DNA from 3 places in the Pseudomonas extremaustralis genome. Region 3 is predicted to be linked to each of the others. Evidence: predicted binding sites of a transcription regulator. Region 3 holds the regulator's gene; each other region holds the start of a gene.
What was found. Region 3 encodes sigma-54, which starts transcription at its own class of promoters, with help from an activator protein. Its sites were predicted from a motif close to ANTGGCATNNANNTTGCTNT; they were not measured.
Positions count from the first base shown of each region.

Region 1: a site for sigma-54 is predicted at 1,399-1,418, ahead of BLR63_RS07390 (circularly permuted type 2 ATP-grasp protein). Genes of this name have one in related genera too.
Region 2: a site for sigma-54 is predicted at 1,235-1,254, ahead of glnK (P-II family nitrogen regulator). Genes of this name have one in related genera too.

Region 1 is NZ_LT629689.1:1,541,546-1,544,820, forward strand. Features, by position in the region: gene BLR63_RS07390 (circularly permuted type 2 ATP-grasp protein) at 1-1,223, opposite strand, end outside; gene BLR63_RS31465 (hypothetical protein) at 1,682-1,831, shown strand; gene BLR63_RS07395 (EAL domain-containing response regulator) at 1,848-3,089, opposite strand; gene BLR63_RS07400 (response regulator) at 3,099-3,275, opposite strand, start outside.
Region 2 is NZ_LT629689.1:5,120,377-5,123,651, forward strand. Features, by position in the region: gene BLR63_RS23480 (YifB family Mg chelatase-like AAA ATPase) at 1-653, opposite strand, end outside; gene BLR63_RS23485 (accessory factor UbiK family protein) at 780-1,040, opposite strand; gene glnK (P-II family nitrogen regulator) at 1,463-1,801, shown strand; gene BLR63_RS23495 (ammonium transporter) at 1,836-3,173, shown strand.
Region 3 is NZ_LT629689.1:3,888,655-3,891,929, reverse strand. Features, by position in the region: gene rapZ (RNase adapter RapZ) at 1-418, opposite strand, end outside; gene ptsN (PTS IIA-like nitrogen regulatory protein PtsN) at 421-885, opposite strand; gene hpf (ribosome hibernation-promoting factor, HPF/YfiA family) at 896-1,201, opposite strand; gene BLR63_RS17970 (RNA polymerase factor sigma-54) at 1,277-2,770, opposite strand; gene lptB (LPS export ABC transporter ATP-binding protein) at 2,956-3,275, opposite strand, start outside.

The DNA of each region.
Region 1 (3,275 bases), 2.3 Mb from region 3:
GTGGACAGGCTCAGGGTCGGTTGGGCGATGTAGGCATGGGGACGTGCCTTGATGCGTTGGCGGAAGTCCTCGATCTCGGCGGCGGTGGACGCCGGGCCCACCAGCATGCCGTAGCCGCCGGAGCCCTGGGTTTCCTTGACCACCAGTTCCGGCAGGTGGGCCAGCACATGGGACAGTTCATCGGGCTTGCGGCACTGGAAGGTCGGCACGTTTTGCAGGATCGGTTCTTCGTCCAGGTAGAAACGGATCATTTCTGGCACGTAGGGGTAGATCGACTTGTCGTCGGCCACGCCGGTGCCGATGGCATTGGCCAGCACCACATTGCCGGCGCAATAGGCCGCGACCAGGCCGGGCACGCCAAGCATCGAGTCGGGGTTGAACGCCAGCGGGTCGAGGAACGCGTCGTCGATCCGGCGGTAGATCACGTCCACGGCCTTGGGCCCATCGGTGGTGCGCATGAAGACCTTGAGGTCGTGCACGAACAGGTCGGCACCTTCCACCAGTTCCACGCCCATTTCCCGTGCCAGGAACGCATGTTCGAAAAATGCGCTGTTAAAGCGTCCGGGCGTCAGCACCACCACGTTGGGGTTGTCCAGGCGGCTTGAGCTTTTGAGGGTCTTGAGCAGCAGGTTGGGGTAGTGGTCCACCGGCGCGATGCGCTGCTTGGCGAACACTTCGGGGAACAGGCGCATCATCATCTTGCGGTCTTCGAGCATGTAGCTCACGCCGCTGGGAGTGCGCAGGTTGTCTTCGAGCACGTAGTAGGTGCCGTCGCCATCGCGCACCAGGTCGACGCCGGAGATGTGCGAGTAGATGTCGCGGTGCAGGTCCAGGCCGACCATGGCCTGCTGGTAACCCTCGTTGCCCAGCACCTGGTCCGCCGGAATGATCCCGGCCTTGATGATGCGCTGGTCGTGGTAGATGTCGGCGAGGAACATGTTCAGCGCATTGACCCGCTGGATACAGCCGCGTTCGATCACGTTCCATTCGCTGGCGGGGATGCTGCGCGGGATGATGTCGAAGGGGATCAGGCGTTCGGTGTCTTGCTCGTCGCCATAGAGGGTGAAGGTGATCCCGGCGCGGTGGAACAGCAAATCGGCTTCGCGACGACGCTGGGCCAGCAGTTCCGGCGGCGTGTTGGCCAGCCAGCGGGAGAAATCCTGATAGTGCGCACGGCACACGCCATTTGCGTCATTCATTTCGTCAAAGAAAGATCGAGCCATTTCAGTACCTTGTCAGTGCCAAAGGAAGCCTTGGGGGGCACTGCCGCTTTAAACAACGCATTTTTTTATGAGCCCGTGGCTGAGGGTGCCAATGGGCCTGGTCCTTACTTTCTTTTGGGGTCGGCTCTGGGTCGGGGGGTAACGAATGTTCCTGTATTCGGGCAGATGAACGAATAAAGCAATGCCTGTGCCGAAACGCTATTCCGCCCCCACCTAACGCCCTGTAGGCGCGAGCTTGCGCGCGAAAAACCCCAGAACACCTCGCTTATCCGGAATGCCCGCGTCATCGTTGGCGACCTTCGCGAGCAAGCTCGCTCCTACAAGGAAGCTTTATGCCCTGACTTGGTGCGTGACATCCCGCCGACCCAGGTCCAGGAAAACGACTACAGTCCAGACTTCAAGCACCAGCCTTAAACCGATGCCGATATCGATCCCCAAGGCGGGTAAAGGAGACGGTCATGTCAGACGAACCGAAAGAAGAACCGGAAGAAGAACTCAACGATCCGGGCAATGAAGACCCCGGCTCCCTGATGGACGATGCGCAAGTGCCGCTCAGCGAGCCAGATGACGCTGCGGATGGGGGCCATACCGAAGAAAATCAGCATTGATAGGGCATTGGCGCTCCTAGCGCTCCAGTAGCAGCCGCTCCAAGGTCGCGACCGGCAGCGGCCGGCTGAACAGGTAGCCTTGAATCTGGTCGCAGCCGGCCTCTTTCAAGAAGGCCAGTTGTGCCTGGGTTTCCACGCCTTCGGCCACCACCCGCAGGTTCAGGCTATGGGCCAGTTCGATAATGGTGCGGGTGATGGCCGCATCCTGCGGGTTGCTGGTGACTTCGCGGATGAACGCGATGTCGATTTTCAGCGTGTCGATGGGAAACCGCCGCAGGTACGCCAGGCTCGAGTAGCCGGTGCCGAAGTCGTCGATGGAGATCTTCACGCCCATGGCGCGCAGGCGCTGCAAGCTGGCGATGGTGTGTTGGGTGTTTTCCATCAGCGAGCCTTCGGTCAGCTCGACCTCCAGGCAATGGGGCGCTACTCCGAACGTGGCGAGCGCCGAGGCGATATCGGCGATCAGGTCGCCTTCGATCAATTGATGGCCGGACACGTTCACCGACACTTCCACGGCGCCAATCGCCGTGCGTTGCCACGTCGCAATCTGCTGGCAAACGCTATCGATCACCCAGCGTCCCACCGTCACGATCAATCCCAGGCTTTCCAGGATGGGCACGAACACGGCCGGAGACACCGCGCCATAACCGGGCCGATCCCAGCGCAGCAACGCTTCCAGTGCACAAATCCGCCCGCTGGCCAGTTCGACCTTGGGTTGGTAATGCAGGGTGAGCGCCTGCCGTTCCACCGCTTGGCGCAGGGCGTTTTCCAGGTCCTGGCGGGTCAGGTCATGCACATGCATGTGCGCGGTCTCGTTGTTCTGGCCGCGCAGTTGCTGCTCAAGCATCAGGCTATGGTCTTTCAACTGGTCGCCATGGGTCTTGAGCCGCAGCAGATTGCGCACCCGCAACCATAATTCGATGCGCTCCACCGGCTTGCTGATGAATTCCTCGGCGCCGGTCTGCAGGCCATTGATGCGGGCGCTCGACTCGCTCAGGGCCGAGAGCATGATGATCGGAATGCTGGCCGTGGTCTCGTCGCCCTTGAGTTGGCTGGCGACTTCGTAACCGTCCATGCCCGGCATCATGATGTCCAGCAGGATCAGGTCGGGAAGACGTTGGGCAATCAGGTCCAGCGCTTCTTCGCCGCTGCCCGCGCTCATGGTCTGGTAGCCCTCGTGTTGCAGCAGGGTTTCCAGCAGCTTGCGAATCTGCGGTTCGTCATCGACGATCAGGAGCGTTGCGGGTTGGCTGGCCATGGAGAGGACTCATGTGAGAGGTGTGATGTTGTTTTGCAGCAGTGTGTCGATCACCTGGTACAGCTCTTTGTAGCGCAACGGCTTGATGATGTAGGCATCGCAACCGGCCAGCCGGGTCTTTTCGCGGTCTTCCTTCATGGCCATGGCGGTCAGGGCGATCACCGGGATATGGGCGGTGAGCGGGTC
Region 2 (3,275 bases), 1.2 Mb from region 3:
CCGCTGAACAACAGGTTGTGCGCGCCGGCCGCCGCAATCAGCAACGCGCGCTTGGCTGCCAATTGGCCCTGAACTTCACTCAGGTCCGGGTAAGGTTTGTTCAAGTACCGCAAACCGTCGGATTTATAGGCCTCAATCGGCACGTGCCCATTCAGGTGCGCCACCACTTGGAGCAGATGGTCCACCGCAATCACTTTCAGCCCTGAAGCCAGGCATGCTTCCTCGGCATTGTGCCGGGGCACTATTACCGTGCGCCCGGCCTTGCGCGCCGCCAGCGCTGCCGGCAGCACGCCCTTCACCGCGCGCACCTCGCCGGACAACGCCAACTCTCCCAGGCATTCCACGTCATCGAGCATCAATGCCGGCACCTGCACACTGGCTGCGAGGATTCCCAGGGCAATCGCCAGATCGAAACGCCCACCCTCCTTGGGCAGATCGGCGGGCGCCAGGTTGAGGGTGATGCGGCGGGAGGGGTATTGCAGGGCGGAGTTGAGAATGGCGCTGCGCACGCGGTCCTTGCTTTCCTTGACCGCCGCTTCTGGCAGACCGACCAGCGTCAACGACGGCAAACCATTGGCCATATGCACTTCGACGGTGACGGCAGGGGCTTCGACGCCAATCTGGGCGCGGCTGTGGACAATGGCGAGGGACATGCTCGTTCCTTGAAAAGTGGGGCCCGCTTCCTGCGGTTTTTCAAGGGTAGATGAGGTGGGGAAGAATGAGGCGGGGAGGTTTTACAGAACGTATCCAGGGGGCCGTGAGCCCCCCAGGGGTTGAACTTATTCGGCGGGCGGGTTCAACCTTGCTTCCAATTCCGCGACTTTCGCCTCAAGGCTCTCCAACCGCGCACGCGTGCGGGCCAGTACCACCATCTGGCTGTCGAATTCTTCCCGACTCACCAGGTCCAGTTTGCTGAAGCCACTCTGCAACAAGGCCTTGAACTGGCTTTCGATTTCATTGCGGGGCAGCGGGGTGTCACCGCTGAACAGGCGAGAGGCGTGGCCGCTCAGGGCGTCGAGGAGGTCTTTGGGCGCGAGCATGGGAAATATTCCGGAAAACTGTTGGCCGGCAGTGTATCACGCAGCGTCTATAGTCTTTTCCAGGGCCCGATGCGCACGCTTTTCGCGCAGGGGGCCGGGAGGTGGCGCACTGTTTTTGTGCGCATTGCGGCCGCCATGAAGCCCCGCCGGTGGGCATAAGTGAGCAAGGGACTGATTTCAGTGGTTTTTACGGAGCTGGCAAGGTTTCTGCTTAGACGATCATGACCCATGCACTGATGCAGTCGCTGTGACGAATGCAGTGCGCCGACGGATCAGGGGTACAGGTTTCGTCACCAGTGGTTCGCTGGCGTCGTAATGGCAACTGCTCTTGCGACGACGCGTTACAAAGCCAGGCGCTGCGCTTAGACTTGAGACGGGTTTGTTTTCCTGGGGCAAGTCCACCAATTCGGGAGAGAGTTTTCATGAAGCTAGTCACTGCCATCATCAAGCCGTTCAAGTTGGACGATGTACGCGAGTCGTTGTCCGAGATCGGCGTGCAGGGCATTACCGTTACTGAGGTCAAAGGCTTCGGTCGGCAGAAGGGTCACACCGAGCTGTATCGCGGCGCGGAATACGTGGTCGATTTCCTGCCGAAGGTGAAGATTGATGTCGCCATTGACGACAAGGATCTTGATCGGGTTATCGAGGCGATAACCAAGGCCGCCAACACTGGCAAGATCGGTGACGGCAAGATCTTCGTGGTCAATCTGGAACAGGCTATTCGCATCCGTACCGGCGAAACCGATACCGACGCAATCTAAGCCGCCAAACCCCAACGCCCCAGGAGAAAACAATATGACTCTGCGTAAATTCGCAGGGCTCGGAGCCCTGTTGTCCATCGTAATGCCCGGCCTGGCCATGGCGGCAGACGAAGTGGCGGCTCCAGTCCTCAATTCCGGTGATACCGCGTGGATGCTCACATCCACCGCGCTCGTGCTGTTCATGACCATTCCCGGCCTGGCGCTGTTCTACGGCGGCATGGTGCGGTCCAAAAACATTCTGTCGGTGATGATGCAGTGCTTCGCCATCACTGGCTTGATCACCATCCTGTGGTTCGTCTACGGCTACAGCATGGCGTTCGACACCACCGGTATGGAAGCAGGCGTCGTCAACTTCAACTCCTTCGTGGGCGGCCTGTCCAAGTTGTTCCTGTCGGGTGTGACGCCGGCCAGCATCACCGGCCCTGCGGCGCTGTTCCCTGAGGCGGTGTTCGTCACCTATCAGATGACGTTCGCCATCATCACCCCGGCGCTGATTGTCGGTGCCTTCGCCGAGCGTATGAAGTTCTCCGCGATGCTGATCTTCATGGGCGTCTGGTTCACCCTGGTCTACGCGCCGATTGCCCACATGGTGTGGGGCGGTCCGGGCTCGCTGCTGGGTGATTGGGGCGTGCTGGACTTTGCCGGCGGTACCGTGGTGCATATCAACGCCGGTGTGGCCGGCCTGGTAGCGTGCCTGGTGCTGGGTAAACGCAAAGGCTTCCCGACCACGCCAATGGCGCCTCACAACCTGGGTTACACCCTGGTGGGCGCGGCCATGCTGTGGGTCGGCTGGTTCGGCTTCAACGCCGGTTCCGCTGCTGCGGCCAACGGTACTGCCGGTATGGCGATGCTGGTGACCCAGATCGCAACCGCCGCCGCCGCCCTGGGCTGGATGTTCGCCGAGTGGCTCACCCACGGTAAGCCAAGTGCCCTGGGCATCGCCTCGGGTGTGGTTGCGGGCCTTGTGGCCATTACGCCAGCTGCCGGCACTGTGGGCCCGATGGGCGCGCTGATCATCGGCCTGGCGGCGGGTGTGGTGTGCTTCTTCTGCGCCACGACCCTCAAACGCAAACTGGGCTATGACGACTCCCTGGACGCCTTCGGTGTCCACGGTATCGGCGGTATCCTCGGCGCAATCCTGACCGGTGTGTTTGCGGCACCGGCCCTGGGTGGCTTCGGCACCGTGACTGATGTGGCAGCCCAAGTCTGGATTCAGTGCAAAGGCGTTGGCTTCACCGTGATCTACACCGCCATCGTGACCTTCATCATCCTCAAGGTGCTGGACATGGTCATGGGCCTGCGGGTTACCGACGAAGAAGAGGCGGTCGGCCTCGACCTGGCGCAACACAACGAACGCGGCTACAACTTGTAAGTACGCAAAAAAACATGCCCGGCTTGCCGGGCATTTTTTTGTCTGGCGTTTGTCATTCATAACAAGCTGTATCGGTTTTTGCGCTCCGTTTGTGATGGAGCG
Region 3 (3,275 bases):
TGATCTTGAGGTCGGCGAGGTCAATGATCGGACCGAGCAGCTTGCTTTCGTCTTCGATGGCTTCGGCCAGGGAGCGATGAGGGCTGCTGAGGGGGTGTCTTCGACGGGTCTCGGAGAAACGCTTGAGCAGAGTCTCTTCGTCGGCATCCAGGTACAGCACATCGCAATGAATGTGCTTGGCCCGTACTTCCTCGAGTAACTGCGGGAATCGCTCGAGATGGCTGGGCAAGTTGCGGGCATCAATCGAGACGGCGACCAGCGGCTGCGCCAATTCTGTGTGGATCAATGCGCGTTCCGCCAGTTCCGGCAACAGGCCGGCGGGCAGGTTGTCGATGCAGTAGAAACCGTTGTCCTCAAGAACATTGAGGGCGGTGCTTTTACCCGACCCGGAGCGGCCGCTGACGATGATCAAACGCATGATTACCGCCCGTTCTGTTCATCCAGTACAACCTGGTACAGCGCCTCATTGCTGCTGGCGCTGCGCAGTTTGTCGCGTACGTCCTTGCGGTCAAGCATGCTGGCGATCTGCCGGAGCAGTTCCAGGTGCGCATCGGTGGCTGCCTGTGGGACCAGCAGTACAAACAGCAGGTCGACCGGGGCACCGTCGATGGCGTCGAAATCGATGGGAGCTTCCAGGTGCAGCAGGGCGCTGACAGGTGTCTCGCAGCCCTTCAGGCGGCAGTGGGGAATGGCGATGCCGTTACCAAAACCTGTGGAGCCGAGTTTTTCACGGGCAATAAGAGCCTCATATACATCTTGCATCTCCAGCTCAGGCACTTCGCGGCTGATCAGGTTGGCAATTTGTTCGAGGGCTTTTTTCTTGCTGCCGCCCGGCGCATTCACAAGTGAACGGCCGGGGGTCAGGATGGTTTCAAGTCGGATCATGGGGGGAGAGTTAACGACCTGTACCTTGCATCAGGTGCAGATTCTTTTCCTTATGCTTTATGAGTTGGCGGTCCAGCTTGTCGTAGAGCGAGTCGATCGCCGCATACATGTCCTCATGCTCAGCATTGGCGACGAGCTTGGCATTCGGTACGTGCAGGGTGGCCTCGATTTTCTGTTTGAGCTTATCGACCTCCATGATGACCTGCACGTTGGTGATCTTGTCAAAATGCCCCGCAAGCTTGTTCAGCTTGCTCTCGGTGTACTCACGCAGGGGCTTGGTGACTTCCAGCTGGTGTCCACTGATGTTGACTTGCATACAGCTTCTCCTTCGTTGCCAGTGCATAAAGCGGCAGGCAAGAACGCCTGCCACTGGAACGCTGTGGCCCGCCCGTCACATCAAACGCTTTCGCTCGCTGGAAGGCGCGATCCCTAGGGACTCGCGGTATTTGGCGACGGTTCGACGGGCGACCTGAATGCCTTGTGCCTCCAGTAAACCAGCGATCTTGCTGTCACTCAACGGCTTTTTCTGATTTTCCGCGGCAACCAGTTTTTTGATGATCGCGCGGATCGCCGTGGACGAGCATTCGCCGCCTTCGGAGGTGCTGACGTGGCTGGAGAAAAAGTATTTCAGCTCATATATACCCCGTGGGGTATGCATGAATTTTTGCGTGGTTACCCGGGAAATCGTCGATTCGTGCATGCCCACCGCTTCGGCGATGTCATGCAGAACCAGGGGTTTCATCGCTTCGTCGCCGTATTCCAGGAAGCCGCGCTGGTGCTCGACGATCTGGGTGGCCACTTTCATCAGGGTTTCGTTGCGGCTTTGCAGGCTCTTGATGAACCAGCGCGCTTCCTGCAACTGGTTGCGCATGAAGGTGTTATCGGCGCTGGTGTCGGCGCGGCGCACGAAGCCGGCATATTGGGGGTTGACCCGCAGGCGTGGCACCGACTCCTGGTTCAACTCCACCTGCCAGCGCTCATTATGCTTGCGCACGATCACGTCGGGCACGACGTATTCGGCTTCAGTGGACTCGATCTGCGAGCCTGGGCGTGGGTTGAGGCTTTGCACCAACTCGATGACCTGGCGCAGGTCGTCTTCCTTGAGCTTCATGCGGCGCATCAACTGGCTGTAGTCGCGGCTGCCCAGCAGGTCGATGTAGTCAGTGACCAGGCGCTGGGCCTCAACGAGCCAAGGAGTTTTGGCGGGCAACTGGCGCAATTGCAGCAACAGGCACTCGCTGAGGTTGCGCGCGCCGATGCCTGCGGGCTCGAACTGCTGGATGCGGTGCAGGACGGCTTCGATTTCGTCCAGCTCGATGTCCAGTTCCGGGTCGAAGGCTTCAAGAATTTCTTCGAGCGTTTCGTCCAGATAGCCCTGGTTATTGATGCAGTCGATCAGGGTTACGGCGATCAGGCGATCGGTGTCGGACATCGGCGCCAGGTTCAATTGCCAAAGCAAGTGGCTCTGAAGGCTCTCGCCGGCGGAGGTGCGGGTGGTGAAATCCCACTCGTCGTCATCGTTGCTGGGCAGGCTGCTGGCGCTGGTCTGGTAGACGTCTTCCCAGGCGGTGTCTACGGGAAGTTCGTTGGGAATGCGTTCGTTCCAGTCGCCTTCCTCAAGGTTGTCCACCGTCGGGGCGGTTTCCTGGTAGGAGGGTTCCTGTACGTCGGAGTTGGGTTTTTGCTCGATGTTGTCAGCCAGTGGGTCTGCATTATCGAAGTCGTCGCCTTCTTCCTGGCGTTCGAGCATCGGATTGGACTCCAGGGCCTCCTGGATTTCCTGTTGCAGGTCCAGGGTCGACAATTGGAGCAGGCGGATGGCCTGTTGCAGCTGCGGTGTCATCGTCAGCTGCTGGCCCATTCTCAGGACTAGCGATGGTTTCATGGCAGGGGCTTAACACCTTATTCGCCGGCGCAATGCGCCATCCACGACAGGGCGCGTGAGCGCCAAACATAAGCAAATTATATGCCTGATATCGGGGGCTTTGCCTAGAGCGCGGTAACAATAAAAATCCGGAGGTTTTCATTGACTCCCGCGCGCCTTGGCGAACGGCCGTGACACCACGGTAGTTACAGGCGGAACTCGTGACCCAGGTACACTTCCTTGACCAGTTCGTTGGCAAGGATGGTCGCGGAATCGCCTTCGGCAATCAGCTGTCCATCGTTGACGATATACGCGGTTTCGCAGATATCGAGGGTCTCACGGACATTGTGGTCGGTGATCAGCACGCCAATGCCCTTGGCCTTGAGGTGGTGGATGATCTGCTTGATGTCGCCTACCGAGATCGGGTCGACGCCTGCAAACGGTTCGTCCAGCAGGATGAACTTGGGGTTGGTGGCCAGGGCCCGGGCAATTTCCACGCGGCGACGCTCGCCACCGGACAGGCTCA